Regions from separate parts of the Clostridium sp. 001 genome, predicted to be linked through region 2. Evidence: riboswitches for the same ligand, from Rfam matches in the RefSeq annotation. Region 2 holds a riboswitch; each other region holds the start of a gene.
The links. Region 2 has a riboswitch for cyclic di-GMP ahead of B5S50_RS13845 (A24 family peptidase). Riboswitches for the same ligand answer to the same signal wherever they lie in the genome.

Region 1 (8,235 bases), 210 kb from region 2:
GGAAGCCGATTACTTAAATTGCATTAATTATAAAATTAGGGGTGATAACCTTGCCTAATAAAACTTTTTTTAATTTACCTAAAGAACGGCAGGAAGAAATTATAAAAGTATCCATCGATGAATTTGCAAATCACGATTTTGATTCATCTTCTTTAAATAGAATTATAACTAATTTAAAAGTTGCTAAGGGAAGCTTCTACAGATATTTTAGTAACAAAACAGACCTATATATCTTTCTTATTGACTATACTTTAAGCAAGCAGTTATCTTATATAACCAACTTTAAACCAGAAGAAGAGCATTTAGATGCCCTAACGTTGTCAAAAAAACTTGTACTACATGTATTGGAATTTGATTTTATGTATTATAACTATGCTAGCTTTCTTTTTCATGCCTGTAAAAGTAAACAATTTAAGTCATACTTACCAGTAAATCGAAAAGAATTTATAGATATAATAGATATATTTCAGGATAAAAAATTGATACGTAGGGATTTAGATAAAAATATTATGATATTTTATATATTTAGAAATATGGTACTTCTCAGGGATTTCATTATGGAAAGACTCAATATACCAGAAGTGGAATTTTCCAAAGGGTATGCGGCATATAAAAAACATGAAAAATCTATAAGTGAAATCACAGAAAAATATTGTGACTTACTACTAAATGGGATAAAGCAAAAATGACTTATACATAATAAAAGATATATAAGTCATTTTATATACGTTAGGCAGTTAATTATGTTTTGGCTCCTCTCCAAAATACTGATAATAATAACATTTTAATTTGCCATTATATAGTTTCCTATTCTTATCTGATTTTTTTCCAAAATGTTTTTCAAATCCATCATGAGCGATTATTATAAAATAAGACCAATTTTGAAGTTTTGAAAATACACTGCCCATATCCTCATAAAGTTTCTCCACTTCTTTGACATCTCCAAGTCTTTCGCCATAGGGTGGATTACTTATTATAAACCCATATTTCTTTTTTGAACTGAAATTTTGCACAGGAATTTTTTGAAATTCAATTTGTTCTGCCACTCCTGCTTTTTTAGCATTATCTTTTGCGGTTTTAATTACCCAGCCATCTATATCTGAAGCTAAAATTTTAAACTCTTTATTATTTATAGAATTTCTAGCATGCTTTCTCAAATCCTCCCATAAATCATGAGGAATTATACCCCATTTTTCCGACACAAAGTTCCTATTTAAACCTGGTGCTATATTTTTTCCTATCATAGCAGCTTCAATGGCAATAGTTCCAGAACCACACATAGGATCTACGAGTACTCTAGAAGGCTCCCATTTGCTCAAGAGAACTAAAGCTGCTGCTAAAGTTTCTTTCATAGGTGCTCCACCTGAGTTTTTCCTATATCCCCTCTTGTGAAGTCCTTCGCCGGAAGTATCCACAGTTAAAGTTACTATATCCTTTAATATTGCTACTTCTATTTTATATTCTACTCCATCTTCACTAAATTTCTCTCTGTTATACTTTTTTTTCATAGATTCAATAACAGCTTTTTTAACTATTGACTGGCAATCCGGCACGCTATGTAGTTTCGATTTTATAGATTTTCCAGTTACATGCATAAACGCATTTTCAGGCATTATGCTTCCCCAATCTACAGCAAGTGTTCCTTGAAAAAGTTCTTCAAAACTTTCAGCTTTAAATTCTGACATTTTTATAAGTACCCTGTCTGCAGTTCTAAGCCACAGGTTACAGGTAACTATATCCATCTCATCTCCAGGAAAAGTAACTTTACCATTTTCCAATTTTAAATCATCATATCCTAAGTTTTTAAGCTCTTTAGCCACTACAGACTCAAGTCCAAAAGTTGATGTGGCAATTAAAGTATAGTCCATATTATCCTCCTAAAGTTATATGTATAAATCTAGCTTTCCTTTACAAGTTCTATAGTTATTATATCAAATGTAGTTCTAATTTATATAGGAACTCAAACTTTCGCACATATAAAATTTTGACTTAATATAAAAAACTTGCGAAGCAAAGCTTAGCAAATTAAGAATTAATAATGAAAAATTAATAGTGAAAGATGATTTTTAGCTGTCGCAAAAAATCTTTAAATTTATATAAATCAGCAATGTTTCGCTTTAGCAAAACGAGTGGTGAAAAGCTTAATCAAAGATTTTTTGTAGTGTAACGGAAAAAAATCCACATTAACTATTAATTCTTCATTCTTAACTATTAATTTCTAACTTAAATACTAATCTTACACAATATATTTACTGCAAAAACAGTTATCATTTCCATCTACGTTTTTTGCAATATACATTGCCTTATCAGCCTTTATTATAAGTTCATCAATACTTTTGCCATCCTGAGGATAAAAACTAACTCCAGTACTAAGAGATATATTTATTTTATTACCACCTAAATTTATAATTCTCTTTTTAGTATTTATAATCCTAGAATGTATTATTTTATAATTATTAAAATTTTTTATATCTGGCAGCAATACTAAAAATTCATCTCCACCAAATCTAGCAATTACATCATTTTTTCTCGTAGCTTTCTTCAATATATCTGCCACCTTGGCGAGAACGTTGTCACCAGTCGTATGTCCATAGGTATCATTAATACTTTTAAAATTGTCTACATCTATGAACATTAGCCCTAACATATTGTTATTTCTACGGCAACTGTCAAGTATTTTCTCTGCAATTTCATAAAATAACACCCTGTTTCCCAACCCTGTTAATTTATCATAATAAGCCAAATTTCTAATAACTTTTTCTTTATCCTTTAGTTCTTTATTTAAAAGAAATAATTTATTGATATATAATTTTAATTGATTAACTCTCTCAAATTCATTGGTAACGTTAATAAACTCCAAAAATAGGAACCTCGATTTGCCTTCTTCTAACTTGCTTATCTTTAAATTAAATTTTCCATTATCATTAACTAGATCCTTATGCATGGTGGCTGAAAAAAACAGTCTATATTCATTATTCATTAAAGACTTTATAGATTCATTAAAATAATTTCTATTAAAACTTGGTAGTGCTTTATAAATACTTTTACCTATAATATATTTTGTTCCAATTCCAGTTATATGTTCCATATAACTGTTCCAAAATAAAATTTTAAATTGCTCATTTAAAATTACTACTCCTTCATTAACATTATCCAGAGCATCAAATAAAATTCTATTCATAAAGTTCATCCCTTACTTTATCAATTTTTTTCATCAATTCATTTAAGGATTTTAATGTTAAATCAATTATTACAGCACCCTCTATTTCCACATCATCTATGAGAAAAGTTATGTATAAAACCAAGGTATACATATAACTTTCATTTTTAATGTCTTTGCTAAAATCTATTACATTAAATACTTTTACTTCCGGTAAAGTATATGTTAAGTTGATATTTAAATAGTTCCCAACTTCACCTAAGATACAATTTAAAATTATATTTCCTATTTCTTTAACAGTATCAAAATCTATGTCTGTAAAATTCATATCATAATATTCACTATTTTCTTGTTCCTCGTTTAAGCAAAGATTTATAAAAGTTCTCATTTTTTTAGCCGGAAAGATTAAATTTGCTTTTCCTTTTAATTTTTTTTCAAAAGAAATAGAAGATACCATTAATGTTCCATCTATTTTATCAGGTAAATATCCATTTATTTTAAATTTTTCATCTTGAGAATTTAATATTTCTATATTAGGAACATCTAACAAAATCTTTTTATTTGTTATTTCCGAAAGAATACTTGCAGCCTTGCCAATACTAATATTAAATAATTCCCTTAATATATCATATCTTAAGGCATTACTATTCATTTTTATCATTCCTCATTTTATCACATATGAACTTTGCTTTTTCCTGATTAAACGGTTTATTTATAAAGTACATTATGTTATATGATTCCATATCTTCTCTTACGTTTTTTTGTACATCTGCAGAAATAACAATTATTTTACAACTAGCATCATATTCTTTTATTAATTTTATCAACTCTTTACCATTTACATTTGGCATCAACAAATCTACAAATACATAATCCGGTTTAATTTCTTTGTATTTGCTAAAGCCTTCTCTTCCATCACTTGCAAAAAAGAACTCAGCATTATCCAAAAAACTTTTTAATAAATTAGATATTATCTTTTGAGAAAAGTTAGAATCATCAACAATTAGAATCTTTAACATAATAACTTTTATTCCCCCCAGTAACCTTAAAATAAAAATAAAGCCAACAATTAATAAACATTATTAATTGTTGGCCGGGTGCACTACTAGCTTTAAAATTTCCAAGTGCCCAAATAGCGGAAATTTTTCATTGCTTCCAACTATTATTAAATTATATTCATTTTACTATCAAATATAAATAAAGTCAAATAACACTAATAACACCAATATCTTAATTAAGCTCTAATATATTCCTAAACTCCACTATATCTCTACTTAGTTTGTCCGATGACTACCTGCTCTAATACTCCCACGCACTCTGTGAAGGCGACTATCACCAAATCGAAGATTTGGGATATCTGCTTTTCTCCAAGTTGGAGTAAAGAGCAGCTACATCTCTGGATAACGATTTCCCCTAAAGGATAACGCATTCTAAGTGCTGAAGCACTAAGAATCCTGTTAATAAGCATCAGGTGGAGTCAAAACTCCACCTGATGCCAAGAACTCTGTTTATCATTACCTTTTATCATCTTTGTTATATTGCAGAGCAGCTTTGCCTTCGTCACCAGTACTTATTCGTATAACATTTTCTACATTATATACAAATATTTTTCCATCGCCCATTTCTCCAGTGTGGAGAACCTTTTTAGCAGTTTCAATAACTTTCTCTACAGGTACTTCACAAACTATTATCTCTACTTTAACTTTAGGCAATAAATTAATATCCATAGTTAACCCACGATAATATTCTTTATGACCTTTTTGCATTCCACACCCTAAAACATTCGTAACAGTCATACCTGAAATTCCTATATCTCCTAATGCTTGTTTCAGCTCTTCAAATCTTCCTCCAGAAGTAATAATATCAACCTTAGTAAGTTTGTCTCCCATTATTTTACCTCCTTTAAACATATATTTACTTTCATAATACAGCTTATGATGTTTTATGAAAATTAACTCTCTAATTCAATTCTTATTTTAAACTAGAGTTCCCTTTCTTACAATAAAATAGTCAATTGTTAAATATTCATTCCTCCATAAGCTTCTTCACCATGTTCTGTAACATCAAGTCCAATCTGTTCATCTTTATCAGTTACTCTTATTCCACTTACAGATTTAATTACTTTAATTATTATAAATGTAACTATTGCAGAATATACAACACTTGCCAGAACAGCTGTAAGTTGAATTAGAACCAATTTAGGATTCCCATGTATAAGTCCACTCGCACCGGCAGAGTTTATTGCTTTCCATGCAAATATTCCTGTAGCAATTCCTCCCCAGATTCCTCCTATACCATGACATCCAAAAGCATCAAGTGCATCATCATATCCAAACTTAGATTTTGCAAAAGTAACAGTAGTGTAACAAATAGCTCCTCCTATTAATCCAATAAGTATTGAAGCTAAAGGACTTACAAAACCTGCGCCTGGAGTTATAGCTACAAGACCTGCAACTATTCCACTGGCAACTCCAAGAGAAGTAACTTTCTTTCTATAGAAGAGTTCACAAACACTCCAACTTATTGCTGAAGCTGCTGCGGAAGTATTTGTAGTTATAAAAGCATTTACTGCTACATCATTTATAGCAAGTGCACTTCCAGCATTAAATCCATACCAACCAAACCAAAGTATTGCCGCTCCTAAACATGTCATCGGCAAGTTACTAGGTTTTCCTACATTTTTCCTTTTACCAAGCATGAGTGCTGCTACAAGTCCGGAAATACCTGAACTAATATGAACTACATTACCACCTGCAAAGTCTAAAGCTCCGAGATTTTTAAGCCATCCACCTGTTCCCCATACCCAGTGAGCAATAGGATCATAAACTAAAGTTGTCCAAAGTAAAACAAATGCTACCCAAGGCATAAATTTCATTCTTTCTGCAATGGATCCTGATATAAGTGCTGGAGTTATTATAGCAAACATAAGCTGAAACAACATATATACTTGCTGTGGAATAGTAGCTGCGTAATCTACATTTGGTGCAAATCCAACTCCTTTTAAACCTGCAAAATTAAAGCCACCTATGATTCCCCCAATGTCTGTGCCAAAACATAATGTGTATCCTATAAGTATCCATTGAATAGATATAACTGCTAAAGCTGAAAAACTATGAAGAGTGCTGTTTAAAGTGTTTTTTCCTCTAACCATTCCTGCATAAAATAAGGCCAGTGCTGGAGTCATTATCATTACTAGTGCTGCGCTTATAAGTACGAAAACTGTATCTGCTCCATTTACTCCGTACATAAAAATACCTCCTTTTAAAAAATAATTATGAATTTTGTAAAACTTATATATATAATACTAATTTTTAGATAAATTATCAATAGTAATATCAAAATTTTAATAATTTATTATAAATAGTGTATTTTTATTAACAATTGCAGAATTTGATTCATTAATATGCGTATAAGAATTTATTCCTATATATTTCAGTATTGTATATAAAATTAAGAAATATACTAATCATTATCAATGAATATTATAAGTTAAAATTATTCATTTTAATTGTTAAAAAATTATTTTTATTTAATGAATAATTACTAAATTTTATTATAAAATTTACAGGAATTATTAAAATTTTGTAGAATATATTATACAATAATAATTTAAAGTGCTTATAATATATAAATAAATTTTATCTATGCTAAAAATCTAAACTGTATTATTTAGCAAAAGGGGGCAGCTTATGATAAAATTAAAATTAATGTATTCATTAAATAAAAAAATCAAAAATCAATCTAGACAGGTATTTGAAGGTATATCAAAAGGAAGAAAAAAAGCGTTAGACAATTGGTTTAGGGATAAATGGATGCAGCTTGAGAATACAGAAAATATTATAAAAAACTTTGATGAAGATGACAGTAACTTACTACAGGAACTGGATAAAAAATTAAATCAATATGATGATTTTTGTGAGCTATTCATATTAGATGAAAGTGGAAAAATATTAAGTTCTACTTGTAAAAAACATATAGGTATTGATATGAGTACTTTTCCTAATTATAAAAGCGGCATAAAAAATGAAAAACTCATGTATGGTCCTTATGAGGATGCGTTTACTTTAGACATAGATTTATCCAAAAAGAAATTTGCAGATGAAGTAACTTTACTTTTTTCTACACCTTATTCAAATTGTTCCGGTAACAAAAGAATACTTTTAGGACGAATACTCAATGACGATATGAGTAATGTAATCCAGGATGAAGATACTCATATATACAAGGATTCCGGTGATAATTATTTATTTATGGTAAAAACAAACAGAGATATATTACCTGGAACTGCTATATCCAGAAGTAGATTTGAAGATAATACTTTTACTAAAGGAGAAAATCTTAAAGATGGTGTAAGGACTTCTAAAGGAAGTATTGTTAAAATTAAAAAACATACAGAATTTGAAATAAGATTTACAGATCCCGAAACAGGAGATCTACACCAGGGAGTTAAAAATACCATTAAAAATGGTGAAAACCTAGACACCTGGCCAGGCTATCCTGACTACAGGCATATACTTGTAGGCGGTAAAGGTACCCTTATAACTCCTCCTTACAGCAATGAAACCTGGGGCATGATGTGTGAAGGGGACATATCAGAAATATATAACTTTAAAAGTATAAATCTAAGAATACCTATTATAATATCAATTGCTTCAGCTTTGGTTATAGCTATAAATAGTGCAATTTATTCTTTAAAACCCGATGCTGGAATCATATCCTCCATACTAGCATGGTGTATACTTACTTTAGTAAGTTATACAGTGTCACAAAAATTAGTGGTAAAACCATTAAACAGGACTGTGGATATACTTCACATGATAGCTGAAGGTAAAGGAGATTTAACAAAAAGAGTAGACAAACTTTCTTACGATGAAATAGGTGAACTTTCAAGATGGTTTAACAAATTTATAAATAATCAAATGTCTATGATAAAAAGAGTTGGTATTTCTTCTAAAACATCAAAAGACTCTGTTGAAGTAGTTTCCAATTTGACTAATGCAGTAAAGGATAATATGAATACAGTAGCTAAAACTGTTAATGGTCTGGTAGATGTTTCTCAAAAGCAAAATAATGTG
Region 2 (8,235 bases):
TTTAATTAAGCTTTTAATCACTCGTTTCGCTAAAGCGAAACAGTGCTGATTTATATAAATTTAAAGATTTTTTGCGATAGCTAAAAATCATCCTTCACTATTAATTCTTCATTATTAATTCTTAACTTGCGAAGCTTTGCTTCACATTATTTTCAAACTGTGAAAGTTGAGTTATACAACTTTAAATAAGTTAAAAAAGTGAGGGATACCTATATGAAAACATACCTGGTGACAGGAGGAGCAGGCTTTATTGGCTCTAACTTTATTCATTACATGTTAAAAAAATACTTAAATGTAAAAATAATAAACTACGATAAACTCACTTATGCAGGTAATCTTGAAAACCTAGAGACCATATCTAAAAATCCTAACTACAGATTTATCCAAGGAGACATATGTGATAGAGAAAAACTTCAACAGTTGTTTCAAAAGCATGATATAGACTATGTAATAAATTTTGCAGCAGAATCTCATGTAGACAGAAGCATAAGAGATCCTGAAGTATTTGTAAAAACGAATGTGATGGGAACTGTGGCACTTTTGGATATTGCAAAAAATGCATGGACTATAGAAGGTGGTCTTAAAGAGAACAAAAAATATATTCAGGTTTCCACAGATGAGGTTTATGGGTCGCTTGGAAAGGAAGGCTACTTTACGGAAAAAACTCCACTGGATTCTCACAGCCCTTACTCTTCTAGTAAAGCGTCTGCTGATTTGATGGTAAAGGCATATTTTGATACCTATAAAATGCCTGTAAATATAACTAGGTGTTCCAATAACTATGGTCCCTATCAATTCCCTGAAAAACTCATTCCACTTGTCATAAACAATTGTTTGAATAAAAGAGATATTCCTGTATATGGTGATGGACTTAACATAAGAGACTGGCTTTATGTAGAAGATCACTGCAGGGCTATAGATAAGGTTATTAATAGTGGGAGATATGGTGAAGTTTATAACATAGGCGGGCATAATGAGAGAACAAACATTCATATAGTTAAAACAATAATTTCATATATACATGACAATGTAGATCCTTCTGTAGATGAAAATCTTATAAAGTATGTGGAAGACAGAAAAGGACATGACAGGAGATATGGCATTGATCCTACAAAGATCAAAGATGAACTTGATTGGTATCCTGAAACAAAATTTGAGGACGGAATAATAAAAACTATAAGATGGTACTTAGATAATAAAGATTGGATGAATAATGTGACTTCTGGGGAGTATAAGAAATACTATGAGAAAATGTATAAAAACAAATAGCAAAGTTCAAATATCAAAGAACAAATAATGAAATTTTGCTATAGGCAAAATAAATATAATTATTTTCTGACGCAGGAAGAAAATTTTCCTAATTTGATATTTGTTATCTGAACTTTGAACTTTAATTGATGTTTAAACTTTCAATTGGAAATCGTCCATAACTATTAATTCTTAACTATTAATTCTCAACTAAAAAAGGTGGTGTTAAACTTTGAGAAAGGGCATAATACTGGCCGGTGGTTCTGGAAGCAGGCTTTACCCAATGACTAAGGCAATATCTAAGCAGATTGTTCCAATATATGATAAACCTATGATTTATTATCCAATTTCTGTACTTATGCTAGCTGGAATACGCGATATTCTCATTATATCCACACCAAGGGATACAGGTGCTTTTAAAGAACTTTTTGGTGATGGAAGTCAGCTTGGACTTCACTTTCAGTACGAAGTGCAATATGAGCCAAAGGGACTTGCTGAGGCTTTTATAGTTGGAGAAAAATTTATTGGAAATGACGATGTAGTTCTTGTTTTAGGAGATAATGTATTTCATGGATATGGTTTTACGGAAAGGTTAAGGGCTGCTTCAGACAGACATAATTGTTCAACTATTTTTGGATATCATGTAAGTAACCCTGAAAATTTTGGTGTAGTGGAATTTGATGATGATTTCAATGTTATTTCCATAGAGGAAAAACCTTCAAAGCCAAAGTCCGATTATGCAGTACCAGGACTTTACTTTTACACAAATGATGTGGTAGACATAGCAAAGAATATCAAACCTTCTTCAAGGGGAGAACTTGAAATTACAGACATAAATAATGAGTATTTAAAAAGAGGCAAACTTAAAGTAGAGCTCTTTGGAAGAGGAATGGCCTGGCTTGATACTGGAACTCCCCAGGGACTTTTAAATGCTGCTAATTTTGTAGAAGCTGTTCAGACAAGGCAGGGACTTTATATAGCTTGTATAGAGGAAATTGCTTATAGAGAAGGATACATAGATGACAATCAACTGATAAAGTTGGCAGAGCCTCTTAAAAAAGTTGCTTATGGAAAGTATATTTTAGGATTGTTGAATAAACAGCATCATTCATATTTTAGGAGTGAATACAATTGAAGATATTGATTACAGGAGGAAAAGGACAGCTTGCTGGGCAGCTGCGAGAGATTTTAATCAGAGGAGCATCTGAAATAGGAGCACTTGATAAAGTTTATTCTGATGCTGAAGTAAGATTCACCAGTAAAGAAGAATTGAATATAACAAAATTAAATGATGTCAGAGATTTTATAACTGATTATGCTCCAGATATAATTATAAATTGTGCTGCCTATACTAATGTAGATAAGTGTGAAACTGATTTTCAAAGTGCCTTTAAAGTAAATTCCTTAGGAGCTAGAAATTTAGCATTAGCTTCACAAAATACAAGAATAAAACTTGTACATATTTCTACTGATTATGTTTTTAACGGCAGGGGTACTATACCTTTTAGGGAATATGACTCACCTGATCCTGTTAGTGTTTACGGAAAGACTAAACTTTTAGGAGAACAGTATATTAGAGAAAATTACAGCAGGTATTTTATAGTAAGGACGTCCTGGCTTTATGGTTTATACGGTAAAAATTTTGTATATACTATATTAAAAGCTGCAAAGGAAAAAGGACATTTAGATGTGGTAAATGATCAGAGAGGTAATCCTACTAATGCAGAGGATCTTGCTTATCATATTTTAAAGCTTGCTCTTACTTGTGAATATGGCATATACCACTGCAGTGGTAAGGGTGAATGCAGCTGGTATGATTTTGCCTGCAAAATTGTGGAGCATGCTGGCATAGACTGCACTGTATCTCCTATGACTTCGGAAAAACTCAACAGGGCAGCTAAAAGACCGGAATTTTCTTCTCTTGATAATATGATGCTCCGGTGCAGCATTGGTGATGGCATGAGACAGTGGGAAGATGCACTTAAATCCTTTATTGAAAAACTGTACAAAAATAAATAACAAAGATCAAATATCAAAGAACAAATAATGAAATTTTGCTATAGCAAAATCAATATAATTATTTTCTGACACAGGAAGAAAACTTTCCACATTTGATATTTGTTATTTGAACTTTAAACTTTAATTTATATTTGAACTTTCAATTGTGCATTGTGAACTGTGAATTGTGAATTGAACAGGAAGGGATATGATTGAAATAGGTAAATTTAATTTTAAACCAGTAGATATAGAAGGTGTGTACATAATAGAAACAGGTGTTTTTGGGGATAATAGAGGTTATTTTATGGAAACGTATAACTATAATGATTTTAAGTCGGCAGGTCTTGATGAGGTGTTCGTTCAGGATAACAAATCTAAATCTAAGAAGGGCGTTTTAAGGGGACTTCACTTTCAAAAAAACTATTCTCAAGGAAAATTGGTGAGAGTAGAAAAAGGAGAGGTATTTGATGTTGTTGTAGATTTAAGAGAGAGATCCTCTACCTATGGGAAATGGATAGGAGTTACACTATCTGAAGAAAACAGGAAACAATTTTATATTCCAAAGGGATTTGCCCATGGATTTCTAGTTATTTCAGACGAAGCAGAATTTTGCTATAAATGTACTGAGTTTTATCATCCTGAAGATGAAGGCGGTATTATATGGAATGATCCTGATATAAATATAAAATGGCCTCTTGAGGGAATTGACAATATTATTTTTTCTGAAAGGGATAAATTATGGCCTACACTAAAAGAGTGCAAAAATAATATAAAAAAGTGTTGACTTATATAAACGTTTACTATATAATAAATTCAAGAAGAAAGATATAACTTCTTCTAGCAATCCTAACTCGAAAAGAGTACTAAGGAAATTGTTTTAAAGAAGTAGAAAGTTTAAAAAATCAGATATTAATACACTTATTTAGAACGAAAGTAAATATGATTAAATATTCACTGGAGTAAGTTATAAGGAATATCTGAAAAATACTTGTGAATATTTAATTTGTAAGAATGTTCAACAAGAATGTATGAAATTTGGTAAGTTTAGATTAAAGTGTTATGTAATAAAGCAGTATAGTTTTAAAGGTAAGTCTTTTGGTAGAAAGTTAATTGAAGTTTTTTAGAAGTGTGTTTGAAAAAAATAATAAATTAAATTTTTATAGTGTATTAATACATTGTAATGGTAATTGAAAAAGGGTGATGAATATTCAGGTAAGATCAGAGTACTCAAAAGAGTTAGGATTTGCTTAACCACCAGTTAGTTATATGATAGCTAATTGGTGGTTTTAATTTTATTCAAAGTATTACTTGGGCAAGTTAATTTTATACAATTATCCTATTAATTTGAATTAAATCTAAATGTATGATATAATAAATTATTAAAATATGAAATTAATTATATTTTGGAGCATTTATCAAAATATAAGGGCGGTGATATATTGTCCATGAAAAAGGATTTCTTACCTTATAATTATGACTTAAATTATTCTATCTATAATTTTGATGAATTTATGTATAAATATGTACAGGAAAAAGATAGCTTCTCAATATGCCTTCTTAATATGTCTAATTTAGGTTTATGCAATTATATATTAGGGTACAAATACGGCAATGTTTTATTGCATAATATTGTGAACAGGATAAAACGTCTTATTAATCAAAAATCATATATTTATAAGTTTGGCGGGAACATATTGCTTATTATAGTACCTAATATAAAATCTAGACGCAGTTCTGTAGAGATTGTAGAAAGAATAATGGAAATAAGTGATGATTCGTTTCTATTGGCAGATAAAAAATTAAAATTGGAAATAAAATTAGGAATTTCTTTATATCCCTATGATGATAGGAAGCTTGGTAATGTATTTAAATATGCAAGTATAGCTTTAAATTGTGCAAATAAAGAACGCGGCAGCACATATGAATTTTTTAATGTTAATATGTATGAAAATAATGCTATGGAAGAAAAAATTCGAACTGATATACAAGATGCTTTGATTAATCATGAGTTCATATTATATTATCAACCACAGGTAAACGTTAACAGCGGTGAGATTTATGGAGTGGAAGCTCTTATCAGATGGAATCATCCAGAGTTTGGGATACTAACACCTTCATATTTTATTGATGGAATAGAGAGAAATGGCGAAATAAAGAAAGTAGGCAGAATTGTCTTTTATATGGCATGTCTTGAGGCAAAAAGACTTCATAGCCTTGGATACTCCGATTTAATTATGTCTGTTAATTTGTCTATAAGACAATTTGAAGATGATTTTTTTATTACTTTTATTAAAAATATATTGGAAATAACGCAAGTTAAGCCTGAATATATTAATTTTGAAATAACTGAGAGGACGGCTATTAATTCTACTGAAAAAATTACATCTGCCTTGAGAAATATAAAAGATATGGGAATAAAAATATTTGTTGATGATTTTGGAACTCAATATTCATTTTTAAATTACCTATACAGTGTGCCTATAGATGGAATAAAAATAGATAGATCTTTTATTAATGGTATAGATAAATCTGAAAAAAAGTTTACTATTGTAAGACATCTTATCAATCTTGCAAATGACTTAAATTTGGAGGTAGTGGCAGAAGGTATGGAAACAGAACAGCAGCTTAAATGTTTAGAAAAAGCTAATTGCATTAATGTACAGGGCTTTTTCTTTGGAAAACCTCTTAGTTCCAATGATCTTGTAAATTTTATGAAAACATCAAACTTTAGTAAGCCAGGTAATAGCATCTTTTCAGAAAGCAAAAAATAAAGTACAAAGTTTTAAAAACACTTATATTTTGGTGAAGTTTATGGTAAAATCATAATAAATGATTTAATATATTAATGGGAAACAATGAAATACGCACTTTATATGGGCATCTGGTGTGTATTGAGTTAATGATGCAACCGGCCTTATGATTATAGAACTTTTTTATAATCATAAGGCTTTATTTAACCCTAAAAATGGAGTGCATATGTATATTTATTGTAGTATTATTGTTTTTGTTTTTGGAACCATAATAGGAAGTTTTTTAAATGTATGCATATATAGAATACCAATGGAGGAATCTATTGTGTATCCACCTTCTCATTGTACAAATTGTGGCAGCAGGATTAAATGGTATGACTTAATTCCTATAGTAAGCTATGTTATTTTAAAGGGACAATGTAGAAATTGTGGAGAGAAGATATCTGCAAGATATCCTATTATAGAATTTACAACTGGTTTGTTGTACACTATGCTTTATGTTAAATTTGGAATTAGCATAGATATTGTAAAATATATTGTATTTATAAGTATTTTAATTGTGGTAGGAATGATAGATTTGAATACCACTGACATTTATTTTAAAACCACAGTAGTAGGTCTGATTTCTACATTTATATTTTTAGTAATATATTATTATAATGGCCTGCCTATAAAGACATATGTATATGGAGGTATAGTAGGCGGTGGACTTTTAGCTCTTATCATTCTCATAACAAAAGGTGGCATGGGATGGGGAGATGCAGAAATTTGTACTGTGTGCGGCTTGTTTCTTGGGCTTAAACTTACTTTCCTAATGTTGTTTTTATCCTTTATTATAGGAGCCACTGCAGGAGTAATACTTATTCTGTCAGGAAAGAAGTCAAGAAAAGACTACATACCTTTTGGACCATTTATTGTACTGGCATCTATTATTACAGTATTTTGTGGACAAAATATTGTAAATTGGTATTTATAACAAAAGGGTGTTGTAAGACATATATTAATTTATAGTATGTTATTTTAAATCAACTTTCATAGTTTAAAAATATTGCGAAACAAAGCTTTTGAAAATAACAAAGTTCAAATAACAAAGAACAGATAAAGATGATTTCCCTCGTATCTCAGGAAATCTATAATTTTAATATTTTCTGACGTTAGGAAGAAAATTATCCTTATTTGATATTTGAACTTTGAACTTTGTTCTTTAAAAAAATTGTTTCACAATTTTTTTATATTAAGCCCAAATTCCATATATGGGAAAGCTGAGCTATTGAGTTATTTTAATTAATGAAGGGATGGGATGTCTGTGGAAAATGTAATGACATTAGAAAAGAAGAAAGGCTTTACACTTATTGAACTCATGATAGTACTTGCTATTATTGCCATACTTGCTGTAGTTTTAATTCCTAAGTCGCAAATATTTAAAAGCAATTCTAAAAATGCAGGTGTAACTACCAATGTGAATACTGTAAGAGGTTATTTGGAAACGACAGTTACAAATAACGGAGGAGCTTATGGCTATTTACACTATGGCCAACTTATATCGAAGATGAAATCAGACTTTAATTTATCAGCACCTAATAATTCTAAAGCAGGAGACCTTTGTCCTACAGATACAACCAAGACGGATGAACAATTAATTAATCCTTTTGCTAAAAGAAATGCATCGGTTGTAATTATTAGTAGAGGAGGATCAGTTACTAGTGCTTCTGTAAATGGTAACGATGCTAGTCATGAGGGCGCAGTTGTAATTTATGTATATAGTGATGGATATGCTGTTTTTGGTTATGATAAAGGTGGAACTCCTACTCAACCATTAAAAGTTAAATAGGTTAATTAAAGAACATGGTTTTTCCATGTTCTTTATAATATAATGATTTTTAGAGGTGTTTATTATGCCAAAAATAAAAAAACGTCTGGGACAGATACTTGTAGATGAGGGAGTTATAACTGAAGAAGTTATGGAGAAGGCTCTCAGAATGCAAAAGGAATCAGGTGAAAAACTTGGAGAAGTACTTGTAAATATGGGATTTACAACAGATGAACAGATAGTTAATGCAGTAAAAGAACAGCTTGGCATACCTTTGATAAATTTAGATAATATCAATGTATCCCAGAATATTATAGATATTTTACCTGTAAGTACTGCAAAAAAACGTGAGGCTATTCCAATAGACATTGTAAATGGTTCTTTACTTGTAGTTATGAGTGATCCTTTAAATTATTTTGCCATAGAGGA
Region 3 (8,235 bases), 2.2 Mb from region 2:
AGTTTATTTTAGAAGCTTCGGGAAATGTCACCGAAAATACTATAGTGGATATTGCTTCTACAGGTGTTGATATAATATCTATAGGTTCTCTTACACATTCTGTAAAAGCGATGGATATAAGTTTAAGATTTATATAGAGTTCCTAATTTTAAAGTCATGAATAGTATATTAAGAGGAACAAATGAGGTGATGACATTGGCTATAGAAAACTTGAAAGAGTTAAAAAGTCAATTGGAACTGGATGCAACTAGATTAAGAGAAAGTATATGTATAAAAGACAGTCTTTGTATAAAAGATAAGATATGGGATACTGATGAAATGTTTCAAGATATAAAACAAAGGGTTATACTTGAGTATATTGAAAAACTGCTGGATAAAATTGATGCAGAATAAATTTAAAGTGGGGCTGTTACACTAAGCTTGAATACTACAGTATGTTGTTCCAACATATTGTATGTAAATTACTTAGTGCAACAACCCCATAAATACTATAATGATAAAATCTTACATATGTAAAGTAAAAAAATAAAATAAAAATTAAAAATAATACTTGATAATATTTAAATTACGTAGTATCATAAATTTAAATTAAATCTTAGTAAATAACTATGAATTGCGATGATAAGAAGAGTAGGTTATAATTTGACTATTACAGAGAGGATTTCCCTTGGATGAAAGGAGATCTTAGTTGATGATAATTGAAGTGCATCTTGGAGCTCTGAATTGAAGTTTAGTAGACTTCAGCGTATATGCCCGTTAAAGCATTGAGGTATGATTGTACCAAAAATTAAGTTGTCCCATTATATGTATTTTTTATAGGATAAACAGAGTGGAACCGCGGAAGTAAACCTTCTGCCTCTGAATTGAGGCAGAAGGTTTTTTTGTTTTTGAGAATCCGGAACTCAAAAATATAACATTTGAAAATAATTGAAAATTTTTTATATTGAAATTATTTATAGGGAATCAAGAAAGGAGAATAAACAGATGAATATAGAATCATTATTAATACACGGTGGGGTTGATGGGGATAAAACTACAGGAGCAGTTAGTGTTCCAATATATCAGACGTCAACCTATAAGCAAAGTGGACTTGGAGAAAACAAAGGATATGAATATTCAAGAACGGGAAATCCAACTAGAGAGGCACTTGAAAAACTTATAGCACAACTTGAAGAAGGTAAAAATGGATTTGCATTTGCCTCAGGAATGGCAGCGATAACTGCCGTGCTGACACTTTTCAAAAGTGGAGACAAAATAATAATATCAGACAACGTATATGGTGGAACCTATAGGGTACTTGATAAAGTATTTAAAAATTTTGATTTAAACTACGAATTGATTGATACAAGTGACCTGGAAAAAGTTGAAAGTAGCATTACAAAAGAAGTAAAGGCAATATATATTGAATCCCCAACTAATCCACTTATGGATATAACAGATATAAAAAAGATATCTGAAATTGCAAAGAAAAATAACCTTTTGACTATTGTAGACAACACTTTTATGACACCTTATCTTCAAAATCCAATAGAACTCGGAGCAGATATAGTACTTCACAGTGCAACCAAGTATTTGGGGGGACACAGCGACTTAGTTGCAGGACTTGTTGTTGTAAATGATGAAAAGTTAGCTGAAAGACTGTATTTTATACAAAATTCAACAGGTGGAGTATTAGGACCTTTTGACAGTTGGCTCTTGATAAGGGGAATAAAAACATTGTCAGTTAGAATGGATAGACACCTTGAAAATGCAGCCTATATAGCTCAGTTTTTAAATGAAAGTCCTTTTGTAGAAAAAGTTTATTATCCGGGACTTGATAGCCATAAAGGCTATGAAATTCAGAAAAAACAGGCTAGAGGTTATGGAGCTATAATTTCCTTTGTACTGAAAAAGGATATAGATATAAAAAAATTTTTTAAGAATTTAAAACTTATAACTTTTGGAGAAAGTCTTGGTGGAGTGGAATCTTTAATGTGCCATCCTGCTACTATGACCCATGCAGCTATACCTTATGAAATAAGACAAAAAGTTGGAATTGTAGACAATTTGGCAAGACTTTCTGTTGGAATAGAAAATAAAGAAGATTTGGTAAAAGACTTAAAAAAGGCAATTGAGCTTTCAAAATAGAGTTTGATAAATAATTTGATTGGAGGATTTTTAAATGGAAGTTTTTGATGATATAAAGGAAATGATAGGAAAGACTCCTATATTAAAGATAAATGAATTTGATTTAAAAGATGGTGTGAATATATATGCTAAACTTGAGAATTTCAATCCAGGAGGAAGTGTAAAAGACAGAATTGGGGATTATATGATAAAGCAGGCAGAGAAAAGAGGAAAGTTAAAAAAAGGATATACTATAGTAGAAGCTACAGCAGGAAATACTGGACTTGGAATTGCACTTGGAGCACTCAATAGGGGATATAGAGTAGTATTTGCGGTCCCAGAGAAATTTTCCATAGAAAAGCAAGTGCTTATGAGGGCACTTGGTGCAGAAATAGTGCATACTCCTGAAAAAGACGGTATGCGAGGAGCTATAGAAAAGTCAAAAGAACTTTTAAGCAAAATTCCCAATTCTATATCATTTGGTCAATTTGAAAATGAAGACAATCCACAGACTCATTACCTTACAACAGGTCCTGAAATATATGAGCAGTTAAACGGTAAGATAGATTACTTTGTAGCTGGAGCTGGAAGTGGGGGAACTTTTACAGGAATAGCAAGATATTTGAAAGAAAAAGATAGTAATGTAAAAGCTGTATTAGCTGATCCGGAAGGATCTACTCTTGGCGGCGGCACTGAAGAACACGGTTATGCCATTGAAGGTATAGGAAATGACTTCCTGCCAGACACTATGGATTTGAAATTAGTGGATAAAGTCATAAAGATAAATGATGAGGAGGCCTTTTCACTAGTTAAAGAACTGGCTAAACGTGAGGGATTGATAGTGGGTTCATCTTCTGGAGCAGCAATTGCAGCTGCATTAAAGCTAGCTAAAATTATAGATAAAGGTAATATAGTTACAGTATTTCCGGATAGAGGAGACAGATATTTTAGCAAAAACTTATATGAATAAATTGCGAAGGTTTTAGATTAAAACAAGAGAGAAAACCATCAGCTAAACTAAGCTGATGGTTTTTTTTCATCTTCATTATACTCAAAGTTACATTCTTTGAGAGGTACTATCTTTGTCTTCTTAATAATCTTGTATCCAAGATACAAAGATATAAATATAGGAATGCACATATAATTTGTTACAAAATCAAACCAGCTAAATGTTTTAGCTTGAAATACCCATATGTTAGAGCCAAATATAACAATTATACAAAGTATTATAGATATAATGGGGGCAAATGGATATAACTTAGCTCTATATTTCAAATCCTTCAAATTTTTACCTTGTGCAGTGTATGCTTTCCTAAATCTATAATGGCAAATAGCTATACCTAACCATGCAAAGAAGGCTGTGATACCAGAAGCATTATAGAGTATGTAATATATTTTTCCATCTCCAATCAAAGAGGCGAAAAAAGCAAAACAAGCAATAACAGTTGTGGCGTATAAAGCAGTTGTAGGAACACCATGTTTGTTTACTTTTGATAAAAATTTAGGTGCTTTTCCTTCTTTGGATAGGGAATAAAGCATACGTGAAGCTACGTAAAGGCCTGAATTACCGCAGGATAGAACTGATGTCAAAATTACTGCATTCATAATACTTGCTGCAATTGCAAGACCAGATCTTTTAAATACCATGGTAAAAGGACTGAATGAAATATTATCTGCACCACTTTTTAATAAGTTTGGATCAGTAAAAGGAACTAAAAAACCAATTACTATAATTGCCCCCATATAAAATAGTAAAATACGCCAGAAAACATTTTTTATAGCTTTAGGAACATTTTCTTCAGGATTTTCCGATTCACCTGCGGCAAGGCCAACTATTTCTGTTCCAGAGAAAGAAAATCCTGCAACTAAAAATACATTAATAATAGCAGATATTCCGCCAACAAAAGGCCCTTTTTTTCCAGAAGCATCTGATAGAACCCAATTACTTAATCCAGGTGATTTTCCACCTAAAATGCCAAATATCATGAGAACACCTACTATAAGGAATACTATAATTGTGACAACTTTAATACTTGCAAACCAATATTCACTTTCACCGTAAATTCTTGCTGAAAGAATATTTAAAATAAAAATTATTACTAAAAATAGCATACTCCATAAAGTAGTATTGGTATTCGGAAGCCAGAATTTAACAATCATTGAGCCTGCAACCAATTCAGCTGCAACGCATATTGCCCAGCAAAACCAGTAATTCCATCCAAGGGTAAAACCTAGTGCAGGGTCAATGAATCTTGTAGCATAAGTTTCAAAAGATCCTGATATAGGCAGCAGTGTTGCCATTTCACCGAGGGATGTCATTAAAAAATAAACTAAGATTCCCATAATTACATAAGCTAAAACAGCACCGCCAGGTCCAGCTGTGCTAACTGCACTTCCGCTAGCAAAAAATAAACCAGTTCCAATTGATCCTCCTATGGCAATCATGTTCATATGTCTGGCTTTTAGAGTCCTTTTAAGTTGACCTTGTTCATTTGATTTTGAATTTGTGTCCATTTTAAACTTCCTCCTTTTGTTTAGCAATAAAATATATAGTTATTTACCTATGGGACACGCATATTCACATATTCTACAATATTTTATAATATTAACGGGTTCTTCTGTGGAAACTTCAGGTATATTCATAGGCTTAATACTAGCTACATCTTCTTCCATTTGTATATTACACAAGGTCCTATCAAAATTTCCTACTCTTCCAGGCAGTTCACTTCTACCTAATTCTGAAGAAAAATATATTTCCTTAGCAAATGCACCTTTTTGACATTTTTGCCAGCACTTAATTTCGCAGCTTTTACATGGATCGTATCCAGAAGGTCCGGTTGATTGTAAATCTAAATTTAAACCAAGTGCTCGTAATCTTATGTGTGGACCATACTCAGGTGTCACCAATAAGTTATTTCTTCCTATACATCCTAATCCAGCCACTACTGCTGAATCTTTTAGGAATATTCCACCCTTTTCCACATGATAATTAAAAGAATAGGTTTCTATACCTTCATTTTCCAATATGCTTTTAACACTTTTGGTAATACTAATTAATTTTTTGTTGCCTATAGTATTGTGATCTTCAATCCAATAATCCACAGTAGGGTTGTCTATAGGATGATGATAAGCTAAAATAAGTACACTTTTTATTCCCTGGGGCCATAGAACTTCTGTTAGAAATTTATCTTTTTCTCCACGCATATAAGTTCCAACACCATTATATTTAGGCATCTTAGGTACTACAGTAAAGGCAGGGGCTTTTTTTAGGTCCTCAACATTTGCAATGCCTGCTAGAGAAGCTCCAGTTTTTAGTGCAAGTTTTATAATTTCTTTTGATGTAAGTTTGTCCATAATTTGTACTAATGTATTTTAATATGTAAAAATACATTATTCACTTCCTCTCTTTAAGTAATGTATTTTAAATTCATGAATTTTTTACTGAAAAATAAAAAATCCTCTTCCCAAAAAGAAGAGGATAAATAGCGTAGGTTATTACGAGAGTTTATTAAGAAAACATCTCTCCCTCATCTTTCAGAATTATTATGATCTGCTGGAATTAGCACCTTTACATGTTTACGCATAGGCAAAACATGAGGTTGCTGAAACTTCATAGGGCCAGTCCCTAAGTTTCTCTTGATAAGGATTTATTTAATTTTAATTTTTTGTAAAAATATTATTAACTAATACGTATTATATATGTTATGTTTTTCAATGTCAATAAAAATCTAATTATGTTACAGGACAATATGATTGAATTGAATGTTTATACAAGATATGCAAATATTTTATGTATAAATTACAATAATGTATAATTACCATTGAATCTTGTAAAATTTTAGTGTAATATATTTTATATTACTACATTGATAATAGCACATTTATCGAAAGATAAAGTCGCAAAGCTATGGGCCTAAAGGAAATTATTTCCTATGGCTGCCAGGTTACCAAATTATAGTTTTAATAATCAATATTTATCCGATCGCTACCATTGCTAATACCCCATCACACACAGTGAAAGCGACTATCACCAAATTAAAGATTTTGGGATATCTGCTTTTCTATCAAAGTGGGGGATAAGCACTGCTACGCGCATGGATAACGATTTCTAAGCATCAGGTGGAATCAAAACTCAACCTGGTGCCAAGAACTCTGTTTATACTTATATTTTGGTACCTATTTATATATTAATAGGTACATTTTTAATTTGTAAAAGTTTTTAAATCTGTATTAGAAAAACCAAATTTGAAATGAAGTGACATAGATGTATTAATCTATTCTTATATATTATCAAAATATATATCACCAGCAACATCAATTTTATTGCACAAACAATTAAATTAATGATATTAGTATGTTTTGTTTATCTCAACTTGCACTTAAAAATGTAAAAAAATTAATATATTTAGGGGGACATAAAATGAACACTAAAGAAGAGAGCTTTCAAATAACTTTTAATAAAAAATCACTTAAAGTTGTGCTAATAATTTATATGGTATGCTGTGTTCTATCATTCTTATTTTATTTTTCAATAAAATTACTTGGACTTAATGACAACATAAGTGTAATTTCTTTAATTATGCTTGGAATATTTGTTTTAATTTATGGTATTATATTTTATAAATGTTATAAATGTACCATTACTCAAAATAGTTTTAATATGAAAGCATTTAATACAACAAAAATTGTGCTTTTAATAATAACTTATTTTCAGTATTTATATTTGAACTTTATAATGCACTTAAATTCCATATGGCTTATAGTTTTCTTTTTCGTTATTCTTGGAGCCCTGTTTTTTGATATAAAAATGATTATAGAGTCAATAGCTTTAAGCCTTTTATGTCAAATCATAGTATTTGTAAATAATCCTTCAATTTTTCAGGATAAACAATTGATTATTGCAGAAGCGGCTATGAAAATCATCACTATTTTTATAACTTTGGCATTAATTTTCATAGTTGTATACTTTGCATCTAATCTATTAAAGTCAATTGGTAATAAGGAAGTTGAGTTAAAAAAAGAAAAGCAAAAGTTGCTGGATTTATTTGAAAATATAGCTCAAATTTCTGGTACTGTTTTATCATCAAGTGAAAACTTAAGTGCAGCTATTGAAGAACAAACAAGTTCACTTTTGGAAGTTTCAGAAACAAGTCAATCTGTATCAAAAAGTTCTGGTGAAATGCTAGATAAATCAAATAAGAATAAAGAAATATTAAATACTTTATTAAATGCTAATGAGGTTGTTGCTAAAAAAACCAAGGATAGTGAAGATAAAATAAATTACTTTATCAATATTACAGATAAAAATCAGAAATCTTTAAATGATACTCTTTCAATTATTATGGATATAAAAAATAGTATAGAGGATACGTTTAAGTCTACAAAAGATTTGGAACAAAAATCAAGACAAGTAGATGAGATATTAAATATTATAGGAGATATATCAGAACAAACTAACCTTCTTGCTTTAAATGCATCAATTGAATCAGCAAGAGCAGGTGAAAATGGTAAGGGTTTTGCTGTAGTAGCAGATGAAATAAGAAAATTAGCTGAAGGAACAAAACAATCACTTAATCAAGCAAGTGCAATAGTGGATGAACTAAAAAATAAAATTGATGTAGTTCAAAAACAGATGACGTATAATAGCGAAAAGTCTCAGACCGGTAATAGTATTATTAATGAAACAGTCAGAGGAATAAATGTTATGACTTCCAATTTGAAATTATTTAGTAATAATGTTCTGGATACAAATAACGCTTCTACTACATTATTTACAAAAACTAAAAATGTAGTTCAATTTAATGAAGAAGTATCGAATATGACAAAAGATACAATATCAAAATATGAAATGATAACAGAAACAATATCTCAAAATGCTGCCACAAGTGAAGAAATAGAAGCTAATATTAATGAACTTAGAAATGTTGCTGAAGATATGAATAAACTTATTAAATAGATTTTGGTTATTTCTAACCTAGTTATGAAATTGAAGTATCCTAGCAACTAATTATGCTCCAAGTATTGAAATTAGTTGGATAGTTTTGATGTGAATTTAAATTTGCTCTAATAAAATGAGGTTGTTGACAAGTAACCCAAAAAAATATATACTAGCTATAATATTCAAAATAA

Region 1: linked by a shared signal. The riboswitch ahead of B5S50_RS12960 (response regulator transcription factor) and the one ahead of B5S50_RS13845 (A24 family peptidase) in region 2 are both predicted to bind cyclic di-GMP.
Region 3: linked by a shared signal. The riboswitch ahead of B5S50_RS02210 (methyl-accepting chemotaxis protein) and the one ahead of B5S50_RS13845 (A24 family peptidase) in region 2 are both predicted to bind cyclic di-GMP.

Annotation. Positions count from the first base shown of each region.
Region 1 is NZ_CP020473.1:2,752,151-2,760,385, reverse strand. Features, by position in the region: gene B5S50_RS12980 (TetR/AcrR family transcriptional regulator) at 42-689, shown strand; gene B5S50_RS12975 (class I SAM-dependent RNA methyltransferase) at 738-1,868, opposite strand; gene B5S50_RS12970 (sensor domain-containing diguanylate cyclase) at 2,237-3,181, opposite strand; gene B5S50_RS12965 (chemotaxis protein CheC) at 3,174-3,812, opposite strand; gene B5S50_RS12960 (response regulator transcription factor) at 3,805-4,179, opposite strand; cyclic di-GMP riboswitch class II at 4,243-4,326, opposite strand; gene B5S50_RS12955 (P-II family nitrogen regulator) at 4,675-5,049, opposite strand; gene B5S50_RS12950 (ammonium transporter) at 5,178-6,407, opposite strand; gene B5S50_RS12945 (methyl-accepting chemotaxis protein) at 6,850-8,235, shown strand, end outside.
Region 2 is NZ_CP020473.1:2,960,486-2,968,720, forward strand. Features, by position in the region: gene rfbB (dTDP-glucose 4,6-dehydratase) at 214-1,269, shown strand; gene rfbA (glucose-1-phosphate thymidylyltransferase RfbA) at 1,532-2,383, shown strand; gene rfbD (dTDP-4-dehydrorhamnose reductase) at 2,380-3,267, shown strand; gene rfbC (dTDP-4-dehydrorhamnose 3,5-epimerase) at 3,464-4,030, shown strand; gene B5S50_RS13840 (bifunctional diguanylate cyclase/phosphodiesterase) at 4,692-6,017, shown strand; cyclic di-GMP riboswitch class II at 6,086-6,169, shown strand; gene B5S50_RS13845 (A24 family peptidase) at 6,223-6,972, shown strand; gene B5S50_RS21845 (type II secretion system protein) at 7,303-7,827, shown strand; gene B5S50_RS13855 (GspE/PulE family protein) at 7,892-8,235, shown strand, end outside.
Region 3 is NZ_CP020473.1:517,270-525,504, reverse strand. Features, by position in the region: gene nadC (carboxylating nicotinate-nucleotide diphosphorylase) at 1-137, shown strand, start outside; gene B5S50_RS02235 (hypothetical protein) at 196-393, shown strand; gene B5S50_RS02230 (bifunctional cystathionine gamma-lyase/homocysteine desulfhydrase) at 985-2,127, shown strand; gene B5S50_RS02225 (PLP-dependent cysteine synthase family protein) at 2,162-3,076, shown strand; gene B5S50_RS02220 (amino acid permease) at 3,124-4,620, opposite strand; gene B5S50_RS02215 (hypothetical protein) at 4,660-5,460, opposite strand; SAM riboswitch class I at 5,631-5,752, opposite strand; cyclic di-GMP riboswitch class I at 5,971-6,058, shown strand; gene B5S50_RS02210 (methyl-accepting chemotaxis protein) at 6,527-8,062, shown strand.